One region of the Paenibacillus sp. G2S3 genome, then DNA from elsewhere that is predicted to be linked to it. Evidence: riboswitches for the same ligand, from Rfam matches in the RefSeq annotation. Region 1 holds a riboswitch; each other region holds the start of a gene.

Region 1 (4,216 bases):
GGATCGATTGTCGCTTTAAAACCCGGAGGAGATATGAATCGTTTCAAAAAGGGCGATGTTATCACTTTTAGAAATGAAGAAAACCTGCTAATAACTCACCGTGTTGTTGAAGCAACAATGAACAACGCTACTGGTGAAGCCATGTATCGCACGAAAGGCGATAACAATGATGCGCCTGATATGAACCCTACCAGTTCTACGAATGTTGTAGCTGAGTATACCGGGGTCACCGTACCTTATGTAGGTTACGCTATGAATTTCGCAGTTTCAAAAGCTGGAAGTGTTGTGCTCATGATCGTACCAGGCTTGATGCTCCTGCTCTATGCCCTGTATTCATCATGGAAGGCTGTAGCTGCACTCGAAAAGAAAAATGCTGCTATACTTCCCACCTCTCCACCTCCAACTGAAATACAGTAATTCGTTGATTGTCCGCTTCCGCTTACGAACCGGAAGTTACAATATATAAATTTTATAAAATTTAACCACAAAAACCGAGGAGGAATTTTAATTATGGGTATCAAAAAAACATTGGGTCTTGGCGTAGCATCTGCAGCACTGGGTTTATCATTGATTGGTGGAGGAACCTTCGCTTACTTTAGTGACACTGCACAAAGCACTGCTACATTTGCTGCTGGTACACTCGATTTGAACTCCGACCCTTCTGTTATCGTAAATATTCCAAACCTAAAACCAGGTGATACTGTAACCAAATCCTTCAAATTGAAAAACGATGGTTCGCTCGATATCGGATCTATTATTCTGAACACTTCCACTCAAATTACGGATGCTAAAGGTGATAACTACCTGGATTTAGCCCAATTCATTAAGGTCAAATTCCTTAGAAATAACGATAAAGGAACCGTCGTTTCTCCAGAAGATGTAGTCTATCAAACTACGCTGGCTGATTTAAAATCTCAACATCCGGATCTCGTAAAAAATACTGGTTGGGATCAACTCTTCACCGAAGCATCTGGTATTAAAGCCGGCACCAATGACAGCTTCTCCGTCCAATTCGAATTTGTGGAAAATAACCAAGATCAAAATATTTTCCAAGGCGATAGCATAACCCTGACATGGGATTTCGTAGCTAAACAAGGTGCTAAAAAAGATTACTAAGATTAATAGAATAATTTAATATAATACTCGAAGAGCAGCAGATCCTGATTCCGGAAGCGGATAAGTAGATGCTGCTTTTCTCTTTACAATAAACTTTGTCGAATTAATTGATATTTGCTATACTAATAACAAAAATTACGGAGGGGCGTCAGCATAGTGCCACAAAATATGGGCCAACGTATCCAGCATCTCCGCCTAGAAAAGGGATTATCCCTATCTGAGCTTGCGGACAGAGCGGATGTTGCTAAGTCGTATCTTAGCAATGTGGAGAGAAACATCCAATCCAATCCTTCAATCCAGTTTATCGAAAAGATCGCCGACGCGCTTCAGGTATCCATCCACGCTTTGCTCTATGGAGAACCTAATGATGCTGAGGAGTCACCTTTAGATTCGGAATGGTTCCGATTGGTGCAGGAAGCTATGGCCTCAGGCATAAGCAAACGCGAATTCAAGGAGTTTCTAGACTACCAGAAATGGCGCCTTGATCAGAAGGATTAATATTCCACCTAACCTGATAAGATCCTCTTCTACTCATACTATCAAACATAAGCGCCTTCGCCCTCCTAACATGGACTGCGAAGGCGTTTTATATTCTAGTAGAATATAAGCACGATGTATCTTGTATACTTTCTTAGATACCAAAAAAGAGCACAGCGAGTTATCGCTGTGCTCTTTTTCGGTATCTAATGCTCTGAATGTATTACTGCACGGCTTGCACAGTCTTCTCATGAAAGAATCGACGAATTTCATCTGCCTTTATGCCAGCCTTCTTAGCTGCTAATAATAAATGTACCCACTCTACGTCTAGATCAATAACCTGCTGTTCTTTGTTGCTTCCCTGGTTGGACTTGTCCAAAAAATCTCCTCCTAAGATTTTACGTCCCCAGGCAATCCGGCTGTCATAGTATTTCTACCTTAGACCCGCGACTTTGTGCCCCTGCCTTTCAGCAGGTTTACCTTTTACTGGACCCTTTACATGAAAGGATCTACTTTGAAATATATGAAAACGCTAACTGCAATAACATTATACTATACTAATGTGGAAAAGTGTGTCGATTTCTGATTAGTTTTTCCATTAAAAAACAAAAATTAGAAGCTCTTTCATAGAATATTCTGTCCTATTATCACGATACTCGTCTTATTCATAAAATTATTTAGGGCAATATAATAATGTCCCATTTCCATTTAGTTAAAATTAAGGATAATAGGATCATTTTAATGGGCCTTTAGAATGGGTAATAAAAAAGAATAGCTATTGTTTTAGTAGAACAAGCTAACCCATACCATTTTGCGAACGTATTAGACGAAAGAATGAATTGATTACCCGTGTGGAAAGTAGCACAATAAGATAAGGAATGAAACCGCAATCATCACAGCTCCTACAAGCGTTGACACAAAATGTCACGTATGGAGTTCATCCGTTGAGGAGGATGTATTCATGGCAGCCAAAGAGCCCTATAACGAATCCATTTGGAGTAAGTATTATGGACCCAATTTAGGCTACATTCAAGAAAGATATGAGCAGTTTGTGAAAGACCCATCCACCGTAGAGAATAATTATCGCGAACTTTTTACAAATTCGGGCCCCCCACCATTAGCTCCGGATAGCGAACCGGCTCCACAGCCTCGCATTTCGGGAGACACCGAATGGCTTAGAAAGGCAGTAAGAGCTTCCAAGTTAATCGCTAATATTCGTATATATGGCCATATGGCCGCTGATATTGATCCGCTTGAGCGGGACCACAATCCCATGGCTAAATATCTCGAACTCGAAACCTATGGGCTGACTCGTGAGGATCTGATCGCATTACCTGCTACTCTTATTTGGGAGAATGCGCCGAATGATGTGCATACCGGATGGGATGCTGTTCAGCGTATGCGTCAGGCATATACCAAGACTATCGCCTATGAATTCGGGCATGTGCATGAGGAAAAAGAATTGCAATGGCTGAATAGACAGGCAGAATCCACAAGCTCACCAGCACCTTTGAATAATACAGAACGCAAAGAGCTACTGAATCGCCTCATTCAAGTAGAGCAATTCGAAACCTTCCTTCACAAGACCTTTGTAGGTCAGAAGCGTTTCAGTCTGGAAGGCAATGACGCTCTTGTGCCGATGCTCGATGAAATCGTACGCGCTGCTGCGCATGACGGTGCAGAGCATATTCTGATGGGTATGGCGCATCGCGGCCGTCTCAACGTTCTCGCACATATTTTGGGCAAACCTTATGATATTATATTTTCAGAGTTTCATCATTCTCCAAACAAGGAGCTCTTCCCTTCCGAAGGCTCTACAGGCATTAACTATGGTTGGACGGGTGATGTGAAATACCATCTCGGTGCAGACCGTGCTGTCCGCGAAGGAGAAACCGTACGCACAAGAATAACACTAGCAAATAACCCAAGTCACTTGGAATTTGTCAATCCTGTCGTGGAAGGGTTCACTCGTGCCGCTCAAGAAGTTCGGAGCACTGCAGGACTGCCGAAGATTGATACCAGTAAAGCTATGGCGGTACTGATGCATGGCGATGCTGCTTTTCCAGGTGAAGGGATTGTTGCAGAAACACTTAATATCGGCAAACTTCAAGGTTATCAAAATGGTGGGACGATCCATATCATTGTTAATAACCGGATTGGTTTTACAACCGAAAGTGAAGACTCCCGTTCTACGCATTATGCAAGTGACATCGCCAAAGGGTATGAAATCCCGATTGTCCATGTCAATGCCGATGATCCGGAGGCCTGTGTAGCAGCTGTTCGCTTAGCTAGCGCATATCGCCACCAATTTAAAAAGGATTTCGTGATTGATCTCATCGGCTACCGCCGTCATGGTCACAACGAAATGGATGATCCTGAGACTACACAGCCTATTGTCTACAGTAAGGTGCGCAAACATCCAACCGTCTACAAGGTCTATGCTGAGCGACTACAGCGTGAAAAGATTCTTACAGCCGATGATGTTAATGAGATGTACACTGCAGCAGAAGGCGTATTGCAACGTGCATACGATAGTATGAAGGAAGGCAATCACAAGAAAAAAGAACCGAAAGCCTTCATTCCTCTAGAAGCGAAACACGCTGCGCCAGGCTCTACAGCATTA
Region 2 (4,216 bases), 590 kb from region 1:
TAGGCGTCGATCCCTCTCTTTTTGTCTTTGAAGTTGTTGAGACGGAGAAAGTCGATGATCTCGCTCATTTGAAATCGATTTTGACATATTACAAGGATCGGGGATTTGAATACGCTTTAGATGATGTTGGCGAAGGCTTCAGCACGATCGAGATGTTATTGGAGCTTAAACCCCATTACATGAAGCTGGATATGAAATATGTTCAGGGTGTGTCCAGCGATCCGAACAAACAGAAAATAGCTAAACAATTTTTAGAAAAGGCTTTAGAGATCCAATCTGTTCCCTTAGCAGAAGGTGTGGAGTTTAGAGAGGATTTTGAATGGCTTAAGCAGAGTGGTTATCAGTTGTTTCAGGGATATTTATTTGGAAAGCCTGACCCTATTCCCAAACAGTGATCCTAATGAGTATATCTCCGTCTAGAGGATGAGATGATTTCAGGTCAGAGTCTGATTACAGGTGAACCCCAGGGCTGTACAATTTAGGTAATTGAGAAGGGGGACGGGATGGATATGAATTGGCATAAATACATCACACGCTGGGCGGATTCGAGAGGGTTAGATGGGCGAGAAATTGATTATCAGTGGCCGTCTCCTTCATTTCCAGTCGTAAGCATTCGTAGCAATTTAGGTCGATACTCTGGTCAGGGGTTTGGTCACGGAAGCAAACCACAAGTGAAGACGGCCGTTGGATTAATTGCCATTGGAGATATAGCTGTTGGCCTGATATCCATAGGTGCGGTAAGCGTCGGTGTTCTGTCTGTGGGTGCAATATCACTGGGGATGTGGTTAGCCATCGGGGCAATAGCACTTAGCTGGCTTGGCTTCGCCGTGGGAGCAATTGCGATTGCAGGAGTGGCTGTAGGAGCGATCGCAATAGCCGAAAAAGCGTTGGGAGCTGTCGCCATAGGTGATACGGCATTTGGGGCGGTAGCCATAGGACGGATTGCTGGGGGAGCAGTAGCTATTGGCCAATGGGCATATGGTCTAATCGCAGTTGGCGAGCATGGCTTCGGGTTAATTCCCATCACGGGCGATGTGTGGAATTGGTTCCGGCGTTTGTTTGGATCGGGAGATTAAAAGGCTAACCAGTCCAAAAGTATCACTCGTAGTCTGGGATAGTTAATAAATAATATCTATCACGATAGAAAAATTAATTGCAATTACCTATTCGGATTTCATACCAATTAATCATGCGATCAGATGTGGCGTTATGTTACTCTTTGTAATGTATTCGAAACTTCATAGGCAAACCTATGGAAATGTAGGGACGCAAAGCTATAGGGACTAAGGTTATCATAACTATTGTCAGCCAGCTGCCAAAGAGTGTGTAACGCTTTTTGTTAAAATATAAGAAAGGTTAAGTTATGCACCTATACTTAATCTCTTATATTTCTCGCTTAAACCCTTATCGTCCTTATAAGGACGCCGAAGGCGTTTATGCTTGTTAAGGTTTAATAAAAATTAAGTCTTAATTTTTAGGCGACTTTATACGCAATCAAGCTACTCTTTTGGGGTAGTTTTTTTTGTGCCCATTTTAGGCTTGGAAGAGATTCATAATACATCTGGGGGGTAGAAAAGATGAAAAAAATGATTGCGATCGCTACATCGGCAGCCATGTTAGCCAGTTTTTCGAGTGAGGCAGGTTATGCTTTAGCAAGTGATGTAAGCAAGGTAAGTGTAGTGAAGACTGTAGTACAAAGCAAGGCTGAGCTATTAAGCAATGCGTCAGTTATTCCGTTTGATCTGTACGGCAAGGCTATCCTAAGCGCTTATAATGATGTTTTTAGAATGAATCCTGCGAATATTAAGTCCATCACAAATAACGGTGGCAACTACTCAGGTTCACCTATAGCTAAGGCTATTGATGGCGATATGAGTACGCATTGGGAAACGGGCAAACCGAACAGTTCAACGTTCACGAATGAGGTTGTCTTTGTTTTCAATGAGTCCACTGAATTAAATAGAATCGTATACGCTGCAAGACAATCCAGTGCAAAGGGGAAGGGGTTTGCTCAGGAATTTGATATTTATGGCTCAACTACGGATGCAGGAGATTATACGCTAGTATCCTCTGGAGAATATAAAGGCGGAGCAGGTGACGTTGTAGAGATTCAGTTTGCACCCACAGCCTTCAAGAGACTTAAATTTGTCTTCAAAAAAGCTAACCAAGATTGGGCGAGTGCGGCTGAATTTTCTTTTTATAAAGAGGATACCGTATCCGCTAAGATGAAAAGCTTGTTTACAGATGGAACGATGAGTGCGGTTGTTCCTGCTTATAATAGCGTCGAAGCGATCAATCAATTAGAAGAAGCGGCAAAAGTACATCCGCTCTATCCCATCCTTAAAGATTCTTTGGATTTGGCTAAGAAGCTAGTGAATGGAGAGGTTCAAACCGAAGGCACCATTATTGAGGCCGAACAACGTGGTGATATGAAAAAGCATGCGCAAGAAAACCTGAGAATTGGTTTCGGTACGAACAACCAGCCTACGGGGCTCGTTGCAATGCCTGGAGATACGATCAATGTGTATGTAGATGCTGCTTCGAGCGATAAATTGCCTTCTTTAGTATTTTCCCAACAAGAGGCGGCTTGGAACGTTTGGGCTAGCAGCGTGAAATTGCGTCCAGGTAAAAACACAATAACCGTTCCTGAATTTGCGACGAATAGTTATTATGCACATGAAGTGACTAAGGGCGGTACAGTGTATATCGTCAATCCCTATACAGCTGAGGAACAAGGGAAGGCACCACTGATCCGATTCGAAGGGTTCACAAAGATCCCTATGATGACCAAGACCATGGATCCTGAACAATTTAAAGCCTTCCTAACCACCTACAAGCAAAAATTAGATGAAGATAAAGCTGCGCATCCGAATGTTCAAGATCGCAAGCTCATCGATGTGGTGGAAATGGTCAGCGAGCATGTTATTTTCACAGGAACTGCGACAGAAGCTTATAACAAGTTTATTACAGAAGGAAATGATCCGCTGGGCACCGTAACCGGCTATGATACTTGGATGAAGACGATCTTTGACTTCTATGGCTTGGATGGCAGTAGTGTGATTCATGATGCCAAGCTAATTCGTGAGAATATTCGATTGATGCAGCCTTATGGTGCGATGTATGCAGCGGGAGATCATACAGGGATCCAACTTGGAACCGTGGGGACAATGTTAGGTGATTTTAACAAAGTCTATCCAGGCTGGGGATTGAATCATGAAATTGGGCATCGCTTGGCTATGGGTGAACGAGAATATGGCGAAGTAACCAATAATATGGTGTCTATGCTGATGTCAGTCCATGCGGACTCGATGGATACTCGTATTCCTTTTGAAAGTGATATTTATAAATATGTGATCCAAGAAAATAAAGTGGTTATGAATCAGCAGGGCTTATTTGCTCAGCTGGGAGCCTATTGGCAGTTGGAGTTGGCGCATCCGGGATACTGGACAGAATTGACAAGGATGTACCGCGAGCGGAAGGTCTCCCTTCCGAACGGTGACAATTCCAAGCAGCAGTATTTGGTGGAGTTCTCCTCTGAAGTGCTGGGGTTAGACTTAAGTAGCTATTTTGCCAGACATGGCTTCACTGTGAATCCTGAAACGAAAGAGAAATTAGCTAAATACCCAGCACCGAAAAAGCTATGGTATTTAAACAATTCAGTGGTTCATTATGAGGGAACAGGAATAGCAGATAAGAATGTTGCGATTAAGGTTAATATCACGCCTAACGCTACTGCTAAATCAAACACCTTAAGCTTCAGTATGAATAAGGATCTTAAGAAAGATTTCTTAGGATATGAAGTGTATAGAGACGATAAGTTAGTAGGGTTTACAGGCACTGATCAGTTCGTGGACAAGAGTGTAGACAGCAGCATCAATTATACGTACAAGATTGTTGGCTATGATAAGAAGCTGAACCCACTGAAGCCAGTACAGGTTAAAGCCTTTAAGCCAGCGCTGTCTGTTGAAGATCAAATTACGTTAAAGCTAAATCAACCCTTTGATCCGATGAACTATGTAAAAGCGACTAACTATCAAGGGAATGATATTACTGCTAATGTCACCCTGAAAGCGAATACCGTCGATGTAACGCAAAAAGGTGACTACGAAGTGGTATATGAAGTGAAGAACGAAGGGGTTACAGAAACCAAGACCACACAGGTTACGGTAACGAGTGACTATGCTTATCTTTCGGATCTTAATGCCAAGTCAGTCGT
Region 3 (4,216 bases), 130 kb from region 1:
CGTGGAAAAGGAACAACAACTGATTGAAGCGCATGATAAGCTTGTCTTACAATTCCCTGTCTATTGGTTTAGTAGTCCACCTCTGCTTAAAAAGTGGCTGGACGAAGTATTTACTTACGGATGGGCATACGGCTCGAAGAGTGATAAATTAAGAAATCGAAAAATCGCATTGGCTGTCACCGCCGGAGGAAGAGAAAAAGACTTTAGTGAAGAAGGTAAACTCCGCTACGGGCTTGACCGTATTTTATCTCCCTTTGACACGACTTTTTTGTACTGCAACGCTGATTATCGTTTCTTCTATGCCTTCTATGGCACGGAATATGAAACGGTAGGAAGTACGGATTACTTAAAGAAATTGGACATCAGTTCGCAAGGCTATGTTGAATTTATCGAAAATATGTAATTAGAGTTGAAACAAAAAGCAGCATTTTCATTAATGAAAATGCTGCTTTTATCATAAGTCGTTAAATTGTAATCGGTATTGTTATCTCTTGCGCGGCTGGAACGAAGTTTTTCTCTCCCCAAGTGCACATCATATCCAGCACCGGAATAAGCGATTGGCCTTTCTCGGTCAAGGAATACTCAACTTTAGGGGGAATCTGGGGGAATTCCTCGCGCCTGACGAGACAGTCCGCTTCCAGTTCTTTCAACATAACGCTTAACGTCTTAAAAGGTATTGTACCGATACCCCGTTGCAGCTCATTGAACCGCACGATCTTGTTTTCAGAGAGATAGTAGAGAATAGTCATTTTATATTTACCATTAATGATAGACAAGGTGTAGCCGAAGCTAGTGTCCTTCTGTTGAATGCCAGGCAGTATACAGATTTCATCACTCATGGGCTATTACCCTCCTTCAGAAAATATTCAACGAAAAGGCAAACGCCTGCTGCCGCTCCGTACTCAGGTCACGACTTTATTATGTTTTACAACCTGCTATCAAGTCATCCTGCGAACAACGAACTCACTATATCATTTTTAAAAAAAAAGTTCAAAGCACTCGATGGCTAACTATCAATCGGTCGATTTTCTCTGTCAGTGAAGCGGGCTTCTTTGGTTGGAAATCAAAAGTGTAATTCAAGCGGATAGCCTAAGCGACGAATTGAAGTTTTTAATGTAATTTTCATGTGAGCATCATCTTATTTTCAGGTTCGAGGTATATATTGAAGACACCAAACACCCCCCAGTGTTTTGTGGTATAAATCTCTCAGGTCTTGCCAACTCCCATGGTAAGGCCTATTTTTTTTGTTCGCTAATTGAATGGGGGGAGGGGGCGCAGCTTCTTACGCAGCTTTACTTAATCTGATATTGCTCTTCATAGCTCTTAAAAGATGAAATATCCAGTCCCAGATATCTGCGCATATGAATGGCAGCTTGGGCAGCAACGATGTCGTTTAACAGCAGCATTCGTTCATGGTATCCACGGCATATGAATTTGGCTTCGATCCCCGTGTTAAGTCTGTTCTGCTCATATACCTTGATTCTCCGTTTTCTCATCTCCGAACGAACATCTCTTAGATCTGTCGTAGCAACTGCCGCGGCGGTTCCAAGAACCTCCAAATAGGGGGCGGGTGTTCGTAAATGTGTAGATAGAATGGCGGAGTCCCGTTCGAAAGCTGATAAAATCATCGGAAGCAATAAATAAGATTTCACCAGCATGTTGTCCCTGCTTTCAGCTCTATGCATGAATCTCATCACCTCTAATGGGAACGTATATTCGTATTCTACCCCGATATCCCAAAAATAATCAATGGTATTTCTAAACAGCTAATCCAATGTGACAAAATTCACAACTAAATCAAAAAGAATAAAATATATTAAAATTGTAATAATAAAAATTAATGCTTTAGACTTATAAAAAGGAGAATTAAAATGAAAGAGGAAGGAAGTCTCCTCCGTGGAATGGTATTTGGTTTGATTCTAAGTATTCCATTATGGATATCGATATTGGGCTATATAAAGTTACTTTAAAATTGAAGAAAAACCTTTATGTGAAGCGCCTTTAGGCGCTTTTTTTGTGGCTGCTAACATGTGTGATTATCAAAAGGAATTGATTGACAATTGTGGGGATAGAGCGCTAAACTATCATTAGTCCAAAAGTATTAAAAGTCATAGACGATTATTTAATAGGATGCTTAAAATGCTAGTTCTAATTTGCACGGAAATACATATATTATCATGATAATAGCAAACCGCCTGAAAGGGTGGGACGCAAAGTCCAGGAGTCTAAAGTGTCTTAAAGGCGCTATGACCGTCCGACTGCCATGAGAAGGGAATTCCACTTCTTTTTGGCGGTCTTTTTTGTTATTAGGTCCTTAGAGTTTCTGGTAATTATTCTGATTAAATATAAATCATAGATTTAGGAGGTGTGCTTTTTGAAAAGAAGAATGAAACCGCTGCTTGCACTAGTATTAGCTGGGGTATTGACGGTAGGTAGTGGGCTTTCCTCTTTGGGAGCCGGGACTGTTAATGCTAGTTCTACTACACTCGGGATTGCAGGAAACTACAATGTGTTTGTCCTAGGGGATGTTACAACCTTCTCGGATACGGAGGGAAGGTTTGCTGCTGGAGGTAATGTTACTTTAACCAACTACAGCGTTGGTGATAGGCTAAGTGCTGCTGAGGTCTCCTTCACTGACACCCTTGTTGTTGGAGGAAATCTTACTTTCAACAATGGCTCTGTTTACGGGAATATCGTGCATGGTGGAATCTATGCTGGTAATGCAACGCTCCTTAAAGGAGGCAAGAGAACTCAGGGAAGTCCGATTGATTTTGCAGCTGTAGGTCAGTCTTTGAGAGATAAATCAGCTGAACTTGCAGCATTGCCGGCGAATGGAACAACAGTGTACCAATATGGCAGTCTTACCTTGACAGGTGCAGATCCTGTGGTCAATGTTTTTAATGTTCCAGGAGATAACGTTTCTAGTACCTACGGAATTACAATAAATGTTCCTTCAGGATCTACTGCAATTATTAATATTGATGGTTCTAACGTAAAAATGAAAAACTTCGGATTTTTACCTAATAACGTATTGAACAGTAAGAAAATTTTGCTTAACTTTAGCCAAGCCGCGTATCTTGATATGGCAGGCATAGGTGTAATGGGAAGCATACTTGCCCCCTATGCTCATGTTGATTTTATTAATGGTCAGGTTAACGGAACATTCGTGGCGGCTTCGCTCACAGGTACTGGTGGTGGCGAATTTCACCACCATCCATACGATGGCGATGATCCAGGAACGACGCCAACACCAACGCCGACCGTGACACCGACGCCGACCGTGACACCAACGCCGACACCGACCGTGACACCAACACCGACGCCGACCGTGACACCGACGCCAACCGTGACACCAACACCGACATCAACCGTGACACCAACACCGACGCCAACCGTGACACCAACACCGACGCCGAGCGTGACACCAACACCGACGCCGATCGTGACGCCGACGCCATGCGTGACACCGACACCGAAGCCAACACCGACGCCGAAGCCAACACACACACCAAAGCCAACACCGACACCGAAGCCAACGCACACACCGAAACCGACACACACACCAAAACCAACACCAACGCCGATCGTGACACCAACACCAACGCCGATCGTGACACCAACACCAACGCCGATCGTGACACCAACACCAACGCCGATCGTGACACCAACACCAACGCCGATCGTGACACCAACACCAACGCCGATCGTGACACCAACACCAACGCCGATCGTGACACCAACACCAACGCCGATCGTGACACCAACACCAACGCCGGTCGTAACACCAACACCGACGCCGATTGTGACGCCAACACCAACGCCGATCGTGACGCCAACACCAACGCCGATCGTGACACCAACACCAACGCCGATCGTGACACCAACACCAACGCCGGTCGTGACACCAACACCAACGCCGATCGTGACACCAACACCAACGCCGATCGTGACACCAACACCAACGCCGATCGTGACGCCAACACCAACGTCGATCGTGACACCAACACCAACGCCGATCGTGACACCAACACCAACGCCGGTCGTGACACCAACACCAACGCCGGTCGTGACACCAACACCGACGCCGGTCGTAACGCCAACACCAACGCCGGTCGTGACACCAACACCAACGCCGGAAGTGACGCCAACACCGACGCCGATCGTGACACCAACACCAACGCCGATCGTGACGCCAACACCGACGCCGATCGTGACA

What was found. Region 1 has a riboswitch for cyclic di-GMP ahead of QNH28_RS01820 (anti-repressor SinI family protein). Riboswitches for the same ligand answer to the same signal wherever they lie in the genome.
Region 2: linked by a shared signal. The riboswitch ahead of QNH28_RS28790 (NPCBM/NEW2 domain-containing protein) and the one ahead of QNH28_RS01820 (anti-repressor SinI family protein) in region 1 are both predicted to bind cyclic di-GMP.
Region 3: linked by a shared signal. The riboswitch ahead of QNH28_RS02400 (choice-of-anchor A family protein) and the one ahead of QNH28_RS01820 (anti-repressor SinI family protein) in region 1 are both predicted to bind cyclic di-GMP.

Annotation. Positions count from the first base shown of each region.
Region 1 is NZ_CP126095.1:406,593-410,808, reverse strand. Features, by position in the region: gene sipW (signal peptidase I SipW) at 1-417, shown strand, start outside; gene QNH28_RS01830 (TasA family protein) at 511-1,116, shown strand; gene QNH28_RS01825 (helix-turn-helix domain-containing protein) at 1,285-1,614, shown strand; gene QNH28_RS01820 (anti-repressor SinI family protein) at 1,817-1,972, opposite strand; cyclic di-GMP riboswitch class I at 2,000-2,084, opposite strand; gene QNH28_RS01815 (2-oxoglutarate dehydrogenase E1 component) at 2,555-4,216, shown strand, end outside.
Region 2 is NZ_CP126095.1:6,513,718-6,517,933, reverse strand. Features, by position in the region: gene QNH28_RS28800 (EAL domain-containing protein) at 1-395, shown strand, start outside; gene QNH28_RS28795 (hypothetical protein) at 510-1,076, shown strand; cyclic di-GMP riboswitch class I at 1,234-1,320, shown strand; gene QNH28_RS28790 (NPCBM/NEW2 domain-containing protein) at 1,578-4,216, shown strand, end outside.
Region 3 is NZ_CP126095.1:532,873-537,088, forward strand. Features, by position in the region: gene QNH28_RS02385 (NAD(P)H-dependent oxidoreductase) at 1-403, shown strand, start outside; gene QNH28_RS02390 (winged helix-turn-helix transcriptional regulator) at 465-839, opposite strand; gene QNH28_RS02395 (YhjD family protein) at 1,293-1,685, opposite strand; cyclic di-GMP riboswitch class I at 2,176-2,266, shown strand; gene QNH28_RS02400 (choice-of-anchor A family protein) at 2,375-4,216, shown strand, end outside.